One region of the Enterobacter sp. MG-EB028 genome, then DNA from elsewhere that is predicted to be linked to it. Evidence: predicted binding sites of a transcription regulator. Region 1 holds the regulator's gene; each other region holds the start of a gene.
What was found. The regulator PurR, encoded in region 1, represses purine synthesis genes. The targets are predictions, from matches to a motif close to CANGCAAACGTTTGCNTG.
Positions count from the first base shown of each region.

Region 2: a site for PurR is predicted at 2,448-2,465, ahead of purM (phosphoribosylformylglycinamidine cyclo-ligase). Genes of this name have one in related genera too.
Region 3: a site for PurR is predicted at 1,342-1,359, ahead of pyrC (dihydroorotase). Genes of this name have one in related genera too.

Region 1 covers NZ_CP195079.1:2,090,093-2,095,695, forward strand. Annotated here, with positions in the region: gene cfa (cyclopropane fatty acyl phospholipid synthase) at 1-99, opposite strand, end outside; gene punC (purine nucleoside transporter PunC) at 398-1,588, opposite strand; gene punR (DNA-binding transcriptional activator PunR) at 1,703-2,629, shown strand; gene purR (HTH-type transcriptional repressor PurR) at 2,632-3,657, opposite strand; gene cydH (cytochrome bd-I oxidase subunit CydH) at 3,955-4,044, shown strand; gene ACR42C_RS09980 (MFS transporter) at 4,208-5,374, shown strand; gene sodB (superoxide dismutase [Fe]) at 5,412-5,603, opposite strand, start outside.
Region 2 covers NZ_CP195079.1:3,513,521-3,519,123, reverse strand. Annotated here, with positions in the region: gene ppk1 (polyphosphate kinase 1) at 1-504, opposite strand, end outside; gene purN (phosphoribosylglycinamide formyltransferase) at 712-1,353, opposite strand; gene purM (phosphoribosylformylglycinamidine cyclo-ligase) at 1,350-2,387, opposite strand; gene ACR42C_RS16625 (6-phospho-beta-glucosidase) at 2,654-4,084, shown strand; gene upp (uracil phosphoribosyltransferase) at 4,301-4,927, shown strand; gene uraA (uracil permease) at 5,014-5,603, shown strand, end outside.
Region 3 covers NZ_CP195079.1:1,859,697-1,865,299, reverse strand. Annotated here, with positions in the region: gene mdtH (multidrug efflux MFS transporter MdtH) at 1-610, shown strand, start outside; gene ACR42C_RS08810 (lipoprotein) at 735-1,295, shown strand; gene pyrC (dihydroorotase) at 1,423-2,469, shown strand; gene dinI (DNA damage-inducible protein I) at 2,544-2,789, shown strand; gene bssS (biofilm formation regulator BssS) at 3,063-3,317, shown strand; gene solA (N-methyl-L-tryptophan oxidase) at 3,434-4,552, shown strand; gene ACR42C_RS08785 (YceO family protein) at 4,613-4,726, shown strand; gene ACR42C_RS08780 (cytochrome b) at 4,945-5,511, shown strand; gene ACR42C_RS08775 (YceI family protein) at 5,513-5,603, shown strand, end outside.

The DNA.
Region 1 (5,603 bases):
TCCATTGATAGTGATGCCTGCCCGACCTAACAGTTCACTGACGATCCGGGACCAGTTATCGTCCGGAACGCTGACTTCTTCTATACACGATGAACTCATAGCTTCTCCATCACCCTACTGTGATCAGAACCTTAAAACAGCGTAGACGCTTTTTTTGGTTTGTGAGAAATCTCACGGTAAATACCGCGAGGCTAGTATCCGACGTAGAACAGAGGAAGGGAGATAACCCTTGCCGAAATGCCTTCCATGGTAAAACGGGAGCACTCCGGCTCCCGTTAACACTTAATATTTATCGTATTTAATCGAACCAAATTTAGTATAGGCCTCAAAATTTGGTGATTCAATAGAAAATTCTTAGCAACCTAATCACTGAAAATTAACATAGTTCCTGGTGCGATCAGGCGTGCGAGGTTTCAACCTGCGTACTCTCATCCTGCGCGGCAGCCTGCATGCGATAGCCTATGACGGCCAGCGCAACGGTAGCCAGCATTACGCTGGTTGTCGTCAGCAGCGGCGTGGCAATCAGCGCTGAGACTACCAGACTTGCCAGGAAGCACAGCCCCAGTTGCAGGGTGTTCTGCAGCGCGGCCGCGCGGCCTGTCGCCTGCGGGAACGGACGCAGCGCCTGCGCCACCACGATAGGGTAGATCGCCCCGTTCGCGACGGCCATCACGCAGAATGGAATCAAAATTTCGGCCAGACCGGCACCCGGAATAAAGCCAACGGCCCAGGTCCCGATGACGCTCAGCGCATACAGCACCAGCAGCCATGGCAGCATCTGCTGACCTTCCCACTTTTGCAGCGCCGCGCGGCAGCCATACCCGCCCACCAGGAACGCGATAGTCTGTGGAACATAGCTCAGGCCGATGGCTGCAGGGCTGTAGCCTATATCGTGCAGAATGAACGGCGAACCGGTGAGCCACGCGAAGAAGCTTGCCGAGCAGGCGGCATAGATCAGAACGTTGCCGCGATACGCTTTGGTGCTGAGCAGGGAGGTGAAGGTGATCGGCTTCGCGTCTGCGTGCACCTCTTTTTTATGCGCGGGCTTGAGGGCGAATGCCGGCAGCATCAGCACCAGCGTGATGGCAAACAGCGTGGCAAAGATGGCCTGCCAGTCAAAGTGCGCGAGGATCCAACTACCCAGCAGCGGAGCAAGGGCAGGTGAAAGCCCTACCAGCGGCATAATGGTGGCGAAAATACGGTTGGTGCGGTTTGCCGGGTAGTAGTCGGTGACCAGCGCCTGCCAGGTCACGGCAGCGGCACAGACGCCGACCGCCTGAACAAACCGCAGTACCAGCAGCCAGGTGGCATCGCGCACCCATAGCATTCCCAGGCAGCCCACGGCAAAAATGGCCAGACCCAGCAGCAGTACCGGTTTACGGCCGAAGCGATCCGAAAGCGGTCCCCAGAGCAGCTGCGCGAAGGCAAAACCGGCAAGGAACAGGCTCAGGCTGGCGCTGATGGCGGCAGCAGGGGTTTGCAAATCTTCCTGCATGGCGGCGAAAGCCGGCAGGTACATATCGGTGGCCAAAAAGCCCAGCACGCTTAAGCCGCCGAGCCAGACTAAAAAACCTTTCCTGGGTTGCACTGTTTTATTCTCCTGAGGAGGCAGGTATACGTTGGCGCTGAGTGTAGGGAGTGCAAAGCCGCTTGTGAAACGCTAATATTTGGCGGGTGCATTCAAATTTTTTGCAGGCAGAAAATGTGGTCAGATTATTCTCTTGAAGTGGTCGATGCTGTCGCACGTAACGGCAGCTTTAGCGGGGCGGCGCAGGAGCTGCACCGCGTCCCTTCGGCTATCAGCTATACCGTACGTCAGCTTGAGGAGTGGCTGGCGGTACCGCTGTTTGAACGGCGGCATCGTGATGTGGAATTAACGCCTGCTGGGGCGTGGTTTTTGAAGGAAGGGCGTTCTGTTATCAAAAAAATGCAGATCACCCGCGAGCAGTGCCAGCAGATCGCGAACGGCTGGCGGGGACACCTTTCCATTGCGGTGGATAACATCGTTAAGCCCGAGCGCACCCGGCAGATGATTGTCGATTTCTACCGTCATTTTTCTGACGTCGAACTGCGGGTTTCGCAGGAGGTGTTCAACGGCGTCTGGGATGCGCTGGCGGACGGCAGGGCAGAGATGGCCATTGGGGCCACGCAGGCGATCCCGGTCGGGGGGCGTTACGCCTTTCGTGATATGGGGATGCTGAGCTGGAAATGCGTGGTGGCAAGCGATCATCCGCTGGCGAAGATGGAAGGGCCGCTGAGCGATGATACGCTGCGCGGCTGGCCGTCGCTGGTGCTGGAGGATACCTCCCGCTCGCTGCCCAAGCGTATCACCTGGCTTTTGGACAACCAGCGGCGGGTGGTGGCCCCTGACTGGGAATCGTCGGCGACGTGCCTCAGCGCCGGGCTCTGCGTCGCGATGGTACCCGTTCATTTTGCGCGACCGCGAATCGACACCGGTGAGTGGGTTGAGCTGGCCCTGGAGAATCCGTTCCCGGATGCGGCCTGCTGCCTCACCTGGCAACAAAATGATGTTTCGCCGGCGATGGCCTGGCTTCTGGATTATCTGGGGGACAGCGAAACGCTTAACCGGGAGTGGCTGAGGGAGCCAGCCTGGCTGGCTCCGCAATGAGATTAACGACGGTAGTCGCGGAACGGGCCATCCGCAACGGAACGGCGTTCGATAAGGCGAGGGTGAACTTCAATGGACTGCGACTCTTCACGTTTGTTGACGATCCTGTCCAGCAGCATATTGAAGGCGGTTTCACCCAGCGAATCTTTCGGCTGGTGAATGGTGGTCAACGCTGGCGTGAAGAAGCGCGCGTTGCGCACGTTGTCATACCCGATCACGGAGATGTCCTGCGGGACGCGCAGACCCAGCTCGTCGGCCGCACAGAGGGCGCCCATCGCCATGATGTCCCCCCCGCAGAAGACGGCGGTCGGGCGGTGCGGCTGGGAGACGATCTGCTGCATCGCGCGGTAGCCTGATTCCGGCTCAAAGTCGCCCTGCACGATCCAGTTTTCCGGCACGGTAATCAGCGCTTCTTCCATCGCTTTCATAAAGCCGGCCAGACGGCCCGCGCCGGTGTTGCGCTCCAGCGGACCCGGGATCACGCCAATCTCGCGATGGCCGCGCTCAATCAGATAACGGCCGGCCATATAGCCGCCCTCAAAGGCGTTATCGATAACCGAATCGGTGAAATCCGCGCGCGCTTCGCCCCAGTCCATCACCACCATCGGAATATGGCGATACTCTTCCAGCATCGACAGCACGGATTCCGGGTACTCGGAACACATTACCAGCAGGCCATCCACGCGCTTTTGCGCCATCATCGACAGGTAGGCGCGCTGTTTTTCAATGCTGTTCCATGCGTTGCCGAGAATCAGGGTATAGCCTTTCTGGAAGCAGTTTTTCTCCACCGCTTCAATGATCTCGGCAAAATAGGCCGCTTCACTGCTGGTCGCCAGCAATCCAATGGACTTGGTGTGATTGACCTTGAGGCTGCGCGCAACCGCGCTTGGCGAATAGTGCAGCTCTTTGATTGCTGCCCAGACCGCGTTGCGCGTCTCTTCCGCCACGAAGCGGGTTTTGTTAATTACATGTGATACGGTTGTAGTGGAAACGTTTGCGCGTTTTGCTACGTCTTTAATTGTTGCCATTAAATGTCACTCCAGACCATATCCTAAGCTCCTGAAAAACTTGAAGGTAAACGTTTGCCTTCTCTCACCCTTATCACGCAATTTTGGATTGCGGCACGCCAGGAAAACGACACGGGACGTCAGGAGGGGGTCAATGGCCGGTACGCTAATAAATTTAGCGTGGAATTTTGGCCTATCTTGATGAAAAGGGGAAGAGGTAAAGTGGTTATCAGTATAAATCCAGGAAGATTTTTGACGGAATCTGTGCAAAAATGAGCAAGCTCACTTTTCGTGGGGGGATTAAAAGGAGAAAAATTGATGAGTTCCGATCTGAAGTTTTCGCTGTTCACCACCGTTGTTGTGCTGGCTCTGATTGTCGCGGCCGGTCTGACGGCTGCACTGCACTGATTTACGCGGAGGGAGAGCCTTCTCCCTCCCCATCGCCGCGATTGTTACTTCTCTGGCAAAAATCTTTTGCCATTTTGTTAACTTCTCATTTTTTGTGATTGATGTCATGCTTTCCGCTTCTTTGTTCTGTGTCACCACATGACACGGCATCCGGAGTTGACGCATGAAAATCAATTTTCCCCTGCTGGCCCTGGCGATTGGCGCTTTTGGGATTGGCACCACTGAATTCTCCCCGATGGGGTTACTGCCTGTTATTGCCCGGGGCGTAGACGTCTCGATCCCTGCGGCAGGCATGTTAATCAGCGCCTACGCCATCGGCGTGATGGTGGGGGCGCCGCTGATGACGCTTCTGCTTTCTCACCGGGCGCGCCGCAATGCGCTGATTTTCCTGATGGCGATTTTCACTCTGGGCAACGTGCTTTCGGCCATTTCGCCGGACTACACTACCCTGATGCTGTCGCGCATTCTGACCAGCCTGAACCACGGCGCGTTCTTTGGGCTGGGCTCGGTCGTGGCCGCAAGCGTAGTGCCAAAACACAAGCAGGCAAGCGCTGTAGCGACCATGTTTATGGGGCTGACGATTGCCAACATTGGCGGGGTGCCGGCGGCAACCTGGCTGGGGGAAGCGATCGGCTGGCGTATGTCCTTCCTGGCGACGGCCGGGCTGGGCGTGGTCGCAATGGTGGCGTTGTTCTTCTCTCTGCCGAAAGGCAGTGCAGGAGAACGTCCGGAAGTGCGTAAAGAGCTGGCGGTGCTGATGCGCCCGCAGGTGCTCTCCGCGCTGCTCACCACGGTGCTGGGGGCAGGGGCGATGTTTACCCTCTACACCTATATTTCACCGGTGCTGCACGATATCACCCACGCACCGCCTCTTTTCGTTACCGCGATGCTGGTGCTGATTGGCGTCGGCTTCTCGATCGGCAACTATCTCGGCGGGAAATTTGCTGACCGTTCCGTGAGCGGGACGCTGAAAGGCTTCTTAACCCTGCTGATTGTCATTATGGTTGCTATCCCGTGGCTGGCGCGTAATGAGTTCGGAGCGGCGATTGCGATGGTCGTCTGGGGGGCCGCAACCTTTGCCGTGGTGCCGCCGCTGCAGATGCGCGTGATGCGTGTCGCCCATGAGGCGCCGGGCCTCTCGTCTTCCGTGAATATCGGGGCGTTCAATCTCGGCAATGCGCTGGGCGCAGCCGCCGGAGGCGCAGTGATTTCAGGTGGTCTGGGGTACAGTTTTGTGCCGGTGATGGGGGCCATTATTGCCGCGCTCGGCCTGCTGCTGGTAATGATGTCCGGCCGTAAACAGCCTGAAGCCGTTTGCACGGCGGAATAAGCAAAAACGCAGAAGGGCGCACCCTTCTGCGTGTCTTTTACGCGGCGAAATTCTTCGCGACAAATTCCCAGTTAACCAGCGCCCAGAAGTGTTCCAGGTAGTTCGGGCGCGCGTTGCGGTAATCAATGTAGTAAGCGTGTTCCCACACGTCCACGGTCATCAGCGGCGTAGCGCTGGTGGTCAGCGGGGTGCCCGCGTTAGACGTGGACACGATAGCCAGTTTGCCATC
Region 2 (5,603 bases), 1.4 Mb from region 1:
ACGGATGGATTCACCGCGAATAATTTCCACCGCCAGGTAGGTGTAGTCATCCTTGAGGAACTGTACCAGGTCGGTTTCGCGGTTGATGAGAATCGGGGTAATGTGCTGGCGCAGGTAGTGTTTAAAGTAGTGACGCAGCCAGCTTTGTTGGTTAACGGAAAGCTGACGTTCGTTAATCAGGAAGATTTGATTGCGCGCCATCTCCAGCAGCAGTTCGTTATACAGGCCGTCAAATTCCTGATCGGCTTTCAACACGCGGGACTGGATTTTGCCCAGCAGATGCCGCGAGTGCGAGTTTAAGCCCTGTTCTTCGCTGATGATGATCCGTCTTTTCAGCTCGGCAAAGCGAACCTTGTAGAACTCATCCAGGTTGTTGGAATAAATGCCTAAAAAACGCATGCGTTCGATCAGCGGGTTACTTTTGTCTGCCGCTTCCTGGAGTACACGTTCGTTAAATGCTAACCAGCTTAGCTCTTTCTCGATATATAACTTTTCCTGACCCATTACAGCTCACACTCCAGTTCAATCACAGGACGTGGTAAATCCGTCTCGTCCTTATTATGGCGAGCATTTCCACGATATGTCCAACAGTGCCAGAAAAGTATGACAGTTATTTTTTTTGTTGGGGATTTTAGCGGGTTGGGGGAGGGAATATCGGGTAATGCAATGTACAGGTCGGGTAAGCGCAGCAGCGCCACCCGACATAACAGACTACTCTTCCGCCGCATAGCCCTGCGGGGGTAACTTCACGCCGTCCAGCCATGCCGCGCCGTCGCGCATCTCCAGACGCCCGTCGACAAACCAGCTCACCACCAGCGGGTAAATGGCATGTTCCTGGGCCTGCACGCGCTCGGTCACGTCTTCTTCGCTGTCGCCGTCAAAGACCGGGACTTTCGCCTGCAGGATAACCGGGCCGCCGTCCAGCTCGTCGGTGACGAAATGGACAGAAGTGCCGTGCTCCTCGTCGCCGTTTTCCAGCACCTGACGATGGGTGTGCAGGCCGGGATATTTTGGCAGCAGGGAAGGGTGAATATTCAGCAGACGACCGGCGAAGTGTTCGACGAAGGCCGGGCTCAGAATACGCATATAGCCCGCCAGCACGACCACGTCTGGCGCGTAGGCATCAATCTCATGCACCAGCTCGCGGTCAAAGGCTTCACGCCCGGCGAACTGGCTGGCTTCCAGCGCGTGCGCAGGAATGTTCGCTTCCCGCGCGCGCTCAAGGCCGAACGCGTCGGCCTTGTTGCTGAAAACTGCCCGAATGGTGCCATTGATTTTCTTCTGTTTGCAGGCGTCTATGATTGCCTGCAAATTGCTTCCGTTGCCGGAAATGAGCACCACGATGTTTTTCATTCAATGACCACACGCTGTTCGGAATCGGAGGCTTTAATCGTACCGATTTTCCACGCGTTTTCACCTTTCTCTGTCAGCAGCTTAACCGCTTTATCCGCTTCGCTTGCCGGCAGGGCGATAACCATGCCCACACCGCAGTTAAAGGTGCGGTACATTTCGTGAGAGCTCACGTTGCCTGCGGTCTGCAGCCAGTTAAAGACGGCCGGCCACTGCCATGAGGATTCGTCGATCACCGCCTGGGTGTTGTCCGGCAGGACGCGCGGGATGTTTTCCCAGAAGCCGCCGCCGGTCAGGTGAGCGATAGCGTGCACGTCAACGTTCTCGATAAGCTCGAGCACGTTCTTCACGTAGATGCGGGTTGGGGCCAGCAGGTGGTCAGCCAGCGGTTTGCCGTCCAGCTCGGTGGTCAGCGGGTCGCAGCCGCTCACTTCGAGGATTTTACGTACCAGAGAGTAACCGTTAGAGTGCGGGCCGCTGGAGGCCAGCGCGATCAGCACATCGCCATCGGCCACTTTGCTGCCGTCGATAATTTCTGATTTTTCTACTACGCCGACGCAGAAGCCCGCGACGTCATAATCTTCGCCGTGGTACATGCCCGGCATTTCAGCGGTTTCACCGCCTACCAGCGCACAGCCGGACTGCAGACAGCCTTCGGCGATACCGTTAATGACGCTGGCTGCGGTATCCACATCCAGTTTGCCGGTCGCGTAGTAATCGAGGAAGAACAGCGGCTCTGCGCCCTGAACCACCAGGTCGTTCACACACATCGCGACCAGATCGATACCGATCGTGTCGTGACGTTTTAAATCCATCGCCAGGCGCAGCTTGGTGCCTACACCGTCAGTACCCGAGACCAGAACAGGTTCACGATATTTTTGCGGCAGCGCGCACAGTGCGCCGAATCCACCCAGACCACCCATCACTTCCGGGCGGCGGGTTTTCTTCACCACACCTTTGATTCGGTCAACCAGCGCATTACCTGCGTCAATATCAACACCGGCATCTTTGTAGCTGAGAGAAGTTTTGTTGGTCACGGCTTAAATCCCCACGCGATTGCATAGCTAGTAAGAAAAATCGGCGCAATTCTAACAGTCCAGGCAAACGTTTGCGAGCCTATTCTGGACGTGAGGATCTTTTTTTCTGCATAGCCTGTAAATGCAGCCAAACTTGACTCCGTTCACGAAAATGAAACCGGTTTCGGAGAACTGCTTGCAACGGATATCCCCTTTGCACATCATCGAAATGAAACCGGTTTCTGTAATTGTTTTTGCAGAAAATAACGCAGAATGAGGGAAAGCGAATGTCAGGATTTAAAGCAGATTTTCTGTGGGGTGGGGCCGTGGCGGCACACCAGCTTGAGGGCGGCTGGAAAGAGGGCGGCAAGGGCGTAAGCGTGGCCGACGTGATGACCGCGGGCGCGCACGGCGTGCCGCGTGAAATCACCAACGGCGTTCTGGAGGGGAAAAACTACCCTAACCATGAGGCCATCGATTTCTACCACCGCTATAAAGAAGACATCAAACTCTTTGCCGAGATGGGGTTCAAATGCTTCCGTACCTCCATCGCCTGGACGCGCATCTTCCCGAAAGGCGACGAGCTTGAGCCGAACGAGGAGGGCCTGAAATTCTATGACGATCTGTTCGACGAATGCCTGAAGTACGGCATTGAACCGGTTATTACGCTTTCCCACTTTGAGATGCCTTTCCACCTGGTCACAGAATACGGCGGCTGGCGCAACCGTAAGCTGATTGACTTCTTTGTCCGCTTTGCGAAGGTCGTTTTCGAGCGCTACCAGCATAAAGTGAAGTACTGGATGACCTTTAACGAGATCAACAACCAGGCCAACTTCCACGAAGACTTTGCGCCGTTCACCAACTCCGGGCTGAAATATGCGCCGGGTGAAGACCGCGAGCCGGTGATGTTCCAGGCCGCGCACTACGAGCTGGTGGCCAGCGCCCTGGCGGTGAAGGCGGGGCGCGAGATTAACCCGTCGCTGCAGATCGGCTGCATGATTGCCATGTGTCCCATCTATCCGCTGACCTGCGCGCCGGACGACATGATGATGGCGATGAACGCCATGCACCGCCGCTACTGGTTCACCGACGTGCACGTGCGCGGCAAGTATCCTCAGCATCTGCTCAACTACTTTGAACGTCGCGGCTTCGCGCTGGATATCACCCAAGAGGACAAAGCGGCGCTGACGCAGGGCTGCGTTGATTACATTGGCTTCAGCTACTATATGTCCTTCGCCACCAAGGCAACGGCGGATAACCCGCAGTTGGACTACGACGAGAGCAAGAGCCTGGTCTCCAACCCTTACGTGCAGAAATCCGACTGGGGCTGGCAGATTGACCCGGTGGGATTGCGCTACTCCCTGAACTGGTTCTGGGATCACTACCAGCTCCCGCTGTTTATCGTTGAGAACGGCTTTGGTGCAATCGACGTGCAGGAGAGCGACGGCACGGTGAACGACCAGTACCGCATTGATTACCTGGCCGCCCACATCCGCGAGATGAAAAAAGCGGTGGTAGAGGACGGCGTGGATCTGATGGGCTACACCCCGTGGGGCTGTATTGACCTGGTGTCTGCCGGTACGGGCGAAATGAAAAAACGCTACGGCTTTATCTTTGTGGATAAAGATAATGAAGGTAACGGCACGCTGAACCGCAGTAAGAAGAAATCGTTCGACTGGTATAAGCAGGTGATCGCGAGCAACGGCGATAACCTGTAATTGTCGGGTGGCGCTAACGCTTACCCGACCTACAATACACGTAGGCCCGCGTAAGCGTAGCGCCACCGGGCAGAACCTCGCACTTAAGCCGGAGACCTGTCTCCGGTTTTTTGTCTTTGCTTGATCCCTGTCAAGCAACATGGGTATGGCGCAATCCGAAAAAAGCGGTATAATCCCGCGATTTTTTTGCGGATGCCACCTCAGAGGAGAAAGAGAATGAAGATTGTGGAAGTGAAACACCCACTCGTTAAACACAAGTTGGGCCTGATGCGTGAGCATGACATCAGCACGAAGCGTTTTCGCGAACTGGCTTCTGAAGTGGGCAGCCTGCTGACCTACGAAGCGACCTCTGATCTGGAAACAGAAAAAGTGACCATCGAAGGCTGGAACGGCCCGGTGCAGGTTGAGCAGATCAAAGGTAAGAAAATTACCGTCGTGCCTATCCTGCGTGCCGGTCTTGGTATGATGGAAGGCGTACTGGAGCACGTCCCAAGCGCGCGCATCAGCGTGGTCGGTATCTACCGTAACGAAGAGACGCTGGAGCCGGTACCTTATTTCCAGAAGCTGGTCTCTAACATCGACGAGCGTATGGCGCTGGTGGTTGACCCAATGCTGGCGACCGGCGGTTCAATGATCGCCACCATCGACCTGCTGAAAAAAGCGGGCTGCAGCAGCATTAAGGTGCTGGTTCTGGTGGCTGCACCGGAAGGGATCGCGGCGCTGGAAAAAGCGCACCCGGACGTTGAGCTGTATACCGCCTCTATCGACCAGGGGCTGAACGAGCACGGGTACATCATCCCGGGGCTCGGCGATGCCGGCGATAAGATCTTTGGTACGAAATAATCGAATAACGATAAATAAGCCGACTTTGATAGTCGGCTTTTTTTTGAATAAAACACCAACAACGATACTACACAGAGGAAAACACTATGACGCGCCGTGCTATCGGGGTGAGTGAAAGACCGCCGCTTTTACAGACTATCCCGCTTAGTTTGCAGCACCTGTTCGCCATGTTTGGCGCAACCGTGCTGGTGCCAATCCTGTTTCACATTAACCCGGCTACCGTACTGCTGTTCAACGGCGTCGGTACGCTGCTGTACCTCTTTATCTGTAAAGGCAAAATCCCGGCGTATCTCGGGTCGAGCTTTGCTTTTATCTCGCCGGTATTATTGTTGCTGCCGCTGGGTTATGAGGTCGCGCTGGGCGGCTTTATCATGTGCGGCGTGCTGTTCTGCATCGTTTCCTTCATCGTGAAGAAAGCGGGTACCGGCTGGCTGGACGTGATGTTCCCGCCTGCGGCGATGGGCGCTATCGTTGCGGTCATCGGTCTGGAACTGGCGGGCGTGGCGGCGAACATGGCCGGCCTGCTGCCTGCGGACGGCCAGTCGCCGGATTCCAAAACCATCATTATCTCGCTGGTAACCCTGGGCGTGACGGTGTTTGGCTCCGTGCTGTTCCGCGGCTTTATGGCGATTATCCCGATCCTGATCGGCGTGCTGGCGGGCTATGCGCTCTCCTT
Region 3 (5,603 bases), 230 kb from region 1:
GCTCGGAAGGGTGCTTCGCGACAGGCGTTTTGTCACCTACGTGTTGACCCTGACCGGCTATTACATGCTGGCCGTACAGGTGATGCTGATGCTGCCAATCATGGTGAACGATATTGCGGGCACGCCTGCCGCCGTGAAATGGATGTACGCCATCGAAGCCTGCCTGTCGCTGACGCTGCTTTACCCCATCGCCCGCTGGAGTGAACGGCGTTTTCGCCTGGAGCATCGCCTGATGGCCGGTCTGTTTCTGATGACGCTGAGCATGATGCCTATCGGTCTGGTAAACACGCTCCAGCAGCTTTTTATGCTGATCTGCACCTTCTACATCGGCTCTATCATCGCCGAGCCCGCCCGGGAAACGCTGAGCGCCTCGCTTGCGGATGCGCGTGCGCGCGGCAGCTATATGGGCTTCAGCCGCCTGGGACTGGCCTTTGGCGGTGCGCTGGGTTACGCCGGCGGCGGCTGGCTGTTCGATGCCGGCAAAGCGCTGAACCAGCCGGAGCTCCCCTGGATGATGCTCGGCGTGGTGGGCGTCATGACGCTTCTCGCCCTGTGGTGGCAGTTCAGCCAGAAGCGCAGCGCGAGCGGCATGCTCGAACCCGGCGCGTAGCCCTTCCCTCCGGCGGGAGAATGCTCCCGCCACACTTCTCAGTATTTTCTGCTGGTTTCTGCCATTTCACACTGACATACTGACGAAACAGGACAGTAGCGCCGATTTTTCGTTGAGGAACACTATGAAGAAAATTGTCATTGCCGCCGCACTTATCATCAGCGGTCTGCTGGTGGGCTGTAACCAGCTTACGCAATATACCGTCAGTGAGCAGGAAATTAATCAGGCGCTGGAAAAACATAACAATTTCTCTAAAGACATTGGCGTGCCGGGGCTGGCCGATGCCCACATCGTTCTCACCAATCTCACCAGCCAGATTGGTCGTGAAGAGCCGAATAAAGTCACGCTGGCAGGCGATGCCGCGCTTGATATGACGTCTCTATTTGGCAATCAGAAAGCCAACATCAAGCTCAAGCTGAAGGCGCTCCCCGTTTTCAATAAAGAGAAAGGGGCGATTTTCCTGCAGGAGATGGAAGTGGTCGATGCGCAGGTTTCGCCGGACAAGATGGCACCGGTTCTGCAAACCCTGATGCCCTATCTGAACCAGTCGCTGCGTAACTACTTTAATCAGCAGCCGGCGTACGTCTTAAGCGAAGACAAAAGCAAGGGTGAAGCCCTCGCGAAGAAATACGCAAAAGGGATAGAGGTGAAGCCGGGAGAGATCATCATTCCTTTCACCGATTAACCTGAAGGGCGCTGCGGCGCCCTTTTTTTTTACGGAAAAGTGTGCAAACGAAAACGTTTCCGCTTATGATTTGTGTCCGGCAAAAACAGCCATCCTTATGACTGATTCCTGACAAGCCGGAGCTTCCATGACTGCACAACCCCAGGTTCTTAAAATCCGCCGCCCTGACGACTGGCATATCCATCTGCGTGATGGCGATATGCTGAAAACCGTCGTGCCCTATACCAGTGAAATTTATGGCCGCGCGATTGTCATGCCAAACCTGGTTCCGCCAGTCACCACCGTCGATGCCGCGATAGCCTACCGCCAGCGCATCCTGGATGCCGTTCCGGCAGGACATGATTTCACCCCGTTGATGACCTGCTACCTGACCGATTCGCTGGACCCGAACGAGGTGGAACGCGGGTTTAACGAAGGCGTATTTACGGCGGCGAAACTCTACCCGGCGAACGCCACCACCAACTCCAGCCACGGCGTCACCAGCATTGATGCCATCATGCCGGTGCTGGAGCGTATGCAGAAGCTGGGCATGCCACTGCTGGTACACGGCGAAGTAACGCATGCGGAGATTGACATCTTTGACCGTGAAGCCCGTTTCATCGAGACCGTGATGGAGCCTCTGCGCCAGCGTCTGCCGGCGCTTAAGGTCGTCTTTGAGCATATCACCACCAAAGACGCGGCAGAGTATGTTCGCGACGGCAACGAGCTGATCGCCGCGACCATCACCCCACAGCATCTGATGTTTAACCGTAACCATATGCTGGTGGGCGGGGTGCGCCCTCACCTGTACTGCCTGCCGATCCTCAAGCGCAATGTTCACCAGCAGGCGCTGCGCGAGCTGGTCGCCAGCGGATTCACGCGTGCGTTCCTTGGCACAGACTCCGCGCCTCACGCCCGCCATCGCAAAGAGGCAAGCTGCGGCTGCGCGGGCTGTTTCAACGCTCCAACCGCCCTTGCCAGCTACGCAACCGTATTTGAAGAGATGAACGCGCTGGAGCATTTCGAAGCGTTCTGCTCCCTCAACGGCCCGCGCTTCTACGGCCTGCCGGTCAATGAGACCTTCATTGAGCTGGAGCGCAAAGCGAGCCAGGTTGAGGAGTCCATTGCGCTGACGGATGACGCACTGATCCCCTTCCTGGCAGGTGAAACCGTAAACTGGACGGTAAAACGCTAAAAAATCAACGCCCCTTGTTGTCAAACCGATAATATGCCTGTATAAATAAACAGTATATTACACAGGGGGCATTTATGCGTATTGAAGTCACCATAGCCAAAACTACCGTTCTGCCTGCCGGCGCGCTTGATGCACTGGCAGGCGAATTATCCCGTCGTATTAACAACACTTTTCCCGATAACGCGGGCGCCGTAACGGTTCGTTACGCCGCAGCGAACAACCTCTCCGTCATGGGTGCCGCAAAAGAAGATAAAGATCGCATAAGCGAAATCCTGCAGGAAACGTGGGAAAGCGCAGACGACTGGTTCATTACCGATTAACACTGCTCCCTCATTGTGTTTTTTTGCCGGGTCGCCCCGGCTTTTTTTTGCCTGTCATTCCTGACGTTCAAATTAATTCAGCATCTTCTTAGAAAATCGTGAACGATATGGTGTTTTATTGTTCGAACAATCCTAAAAAGCAGAAAAATGTGTTGCTACCTGTTTATTTTTCCCGTTGGAACCCTTATTACTTGGTATACTGAAGAAGCTTTCAGAAAAACATGCATTGAACCTCAGAGCCGTTGTCTTCTAACACGCATTTAGGGGGTTATAATGGAAAAGAATAACGAAGTCATCCAGACCCATCCGCTTGTAGGCTGGGATATCAGTACCGTAGATAGCTACGATGCGCTGATGCTGCGTTTGCACTACCAGACCCCAAATCAACTCAACCGTGACGAAGCGGAAGTTGGACAGACGCTGTGGCTAACAACAGACGTCGCCCGTCAGTTTATTTCTATTTTAGAGGCAGGCATTGCAAAAATAGAATCTGGCGACTATCAGGAAAATGAGTATAAACGGCACTAACCGTATGCCCACTTTTCACTCAACAGGCACCCTCGCGGTGCCTTATTTATTTCCCGCTTGTTTACGCCCGCGTTGTTAATTACTCTGCTAACAAACCGTAAGTTTACGAGATGCATATGAGATACGACTTAATCATTATTGGTAGCGGCTCCGTTGGTTCGGCCGCCGGTTATTACGCAACGCAGGCAGGGCTAAACGTCCTGATGATTGACGCCCACCTGCCGCCGCACAGCGAAGGCAGCCATCATGGCGACACCCGCCTCATTCGCCACGCCTATGGCGAGGGCGAGCGCTACGTTCCGCTGGTGCTTCGCGCCCAGACGTTGTGGGACGAGCTGGCAAAACAGACCGAAGAGCGTGTTTTCGAGCGGACGGGAGTCATCAACCTTGGTCCGGCTCGTTCGGAATTTCTCGCCAACGTCGAACGCAGCGCGAAGGCGTTTAATCTTGACGTTGAGAAGCTGGACGTGGCAGCCATTACCTCGCGCTGGCCTGAGATTACCGTCCCGGAGGATTATATCGGCCTCTTTGAAGCCAACTCCGGCGTCCTGCACTGTGAAACGGCGATCAAAACCTGGATCGATCTTGCCGCCAAAGCGGGCTGCGCGCAGCTGTTCAATTGCCCCGTAGAGGCTATCACGCATAATGCAAACGGCGTTACGGTGAAAACCGTAGACGGAGAGTATTCGGCTTCCCGCCTGCTTATCAGCGCAGGAACCTGGGTTACCCGCCTGCTCCCGGACCTGCCGATCCAGCCAGTGCGCAAGGTCTTCTCCTGGTTCCAGTCGGACGGGCGTTACAGCGCGCAAAACAAATTCCCGGCGTTTACCGGCGAGTTACCCAACGGCGATCAGTTCTACGGTTTCCCTTCCGAGAAGGACGCCCTCAAGATTGGTAAACACAACGGCGGGCAGGTCATCTCCTCACCGGAGGAGCGCAAACCCTTTGGCGCGTGCCCGCAGGACGGCTCAGAAGCCTTCTCGTTCCTGCGCAATATTCTCCCGGGCGTCGGTGGACTGCTTTATGGCGCGGCCTGCACCTACGACAACACCCCGGATGAAGATTTTATCATTGATACGCTGCCGGGCCATGACAACACCCTGCTGATTACCGGGCTGAGCGGCCATGGCTTTAAGTTCGCTTCGGTGTTGGGTGAAATCGCCGCGCAGTTTGCCCAGGGTATCACGTCGCAGTTTGATCTGACACCGTTCTCACTATCGCGTTTTAACGGATAATCGGCCACGGGCTCCGGCGGTACCGGGACCCGTTTTTTTCGTACTCAACTGTGGGGCGATATGCGCAGGATCGTGGGTTTTCTCGTCAATAACATTCGCGAGCACTTTATGCTCTATATCTTATTGTGGGCGCTGCTCGCTATCGTCGATGTTATTTACATTGTGTTTTATTGAAAGCGATAACTGACATTAGCTGACGTTACTTTATGTTTATTTAAGCTTTTTTCTTCTTCTAAATACGTCTTGCACGAAGCCACTGAATTAAATTTGCGGTTCCTTTTCAAAATCGCTGAAATAAATAAAATAAAAATCAATAGTCAATTATTTTAGTTGCAATATCGCGCCTTCCCGTTCATTTTTATCTTTCGGTTAATTTGAAAATGGACATTCTGATGCAATTGCGTAACTCCTCCCGGCGCTACGGAATAATATCCATAAGCTTGCACTGGATATTTGCCATTGCCGTCTATGGTATGTTCGGACTTGGACTCTGGATGGTCACGCTCAGCTATTACGATGGCTGGTATCATCAGGCACCCGAGCTGCATAAAAGCATTGGCGTCCTCCTGATGCTGGGGCTGGTATTTCGCGTAATCTGGCGACATGTTTCTCCACCGCCCGCGCCACTAAAGACATACGGTAAAATAACCCGCGTTAGCGCTGTCGCCGCGCATATTGTGCTGTATGCACTGCTCTTCGCCATTCTGATCAGCGGCTATCTCATTTCAACGGCAGACGGTAAGCCGATTAGCGTTTTTGGCCTGTTCGAGGTTCCGGCAACGCTCAGCGATGCCGGGGCTCAGGCCGACACGGCGGGCGTCGTTCACCTCTGGCTTGCCTGGAGCGTGGTGATCCTGTCCGTACTGCACGGGCTCGCCGCCCTTAAACACCATTTTATTGATAAAGACGATACGCTTAAGCGCATGCTTGGCCGCTCGTCAGTTGACTCTGGAGCATAAAATGAAAAAACACCTGCTGGGTATCGCCCTGGGCTCTCTGTTATTCACCGCCGGTTCTGCCGTGGCGGCTGACTATAAAATTGATAAAGAGG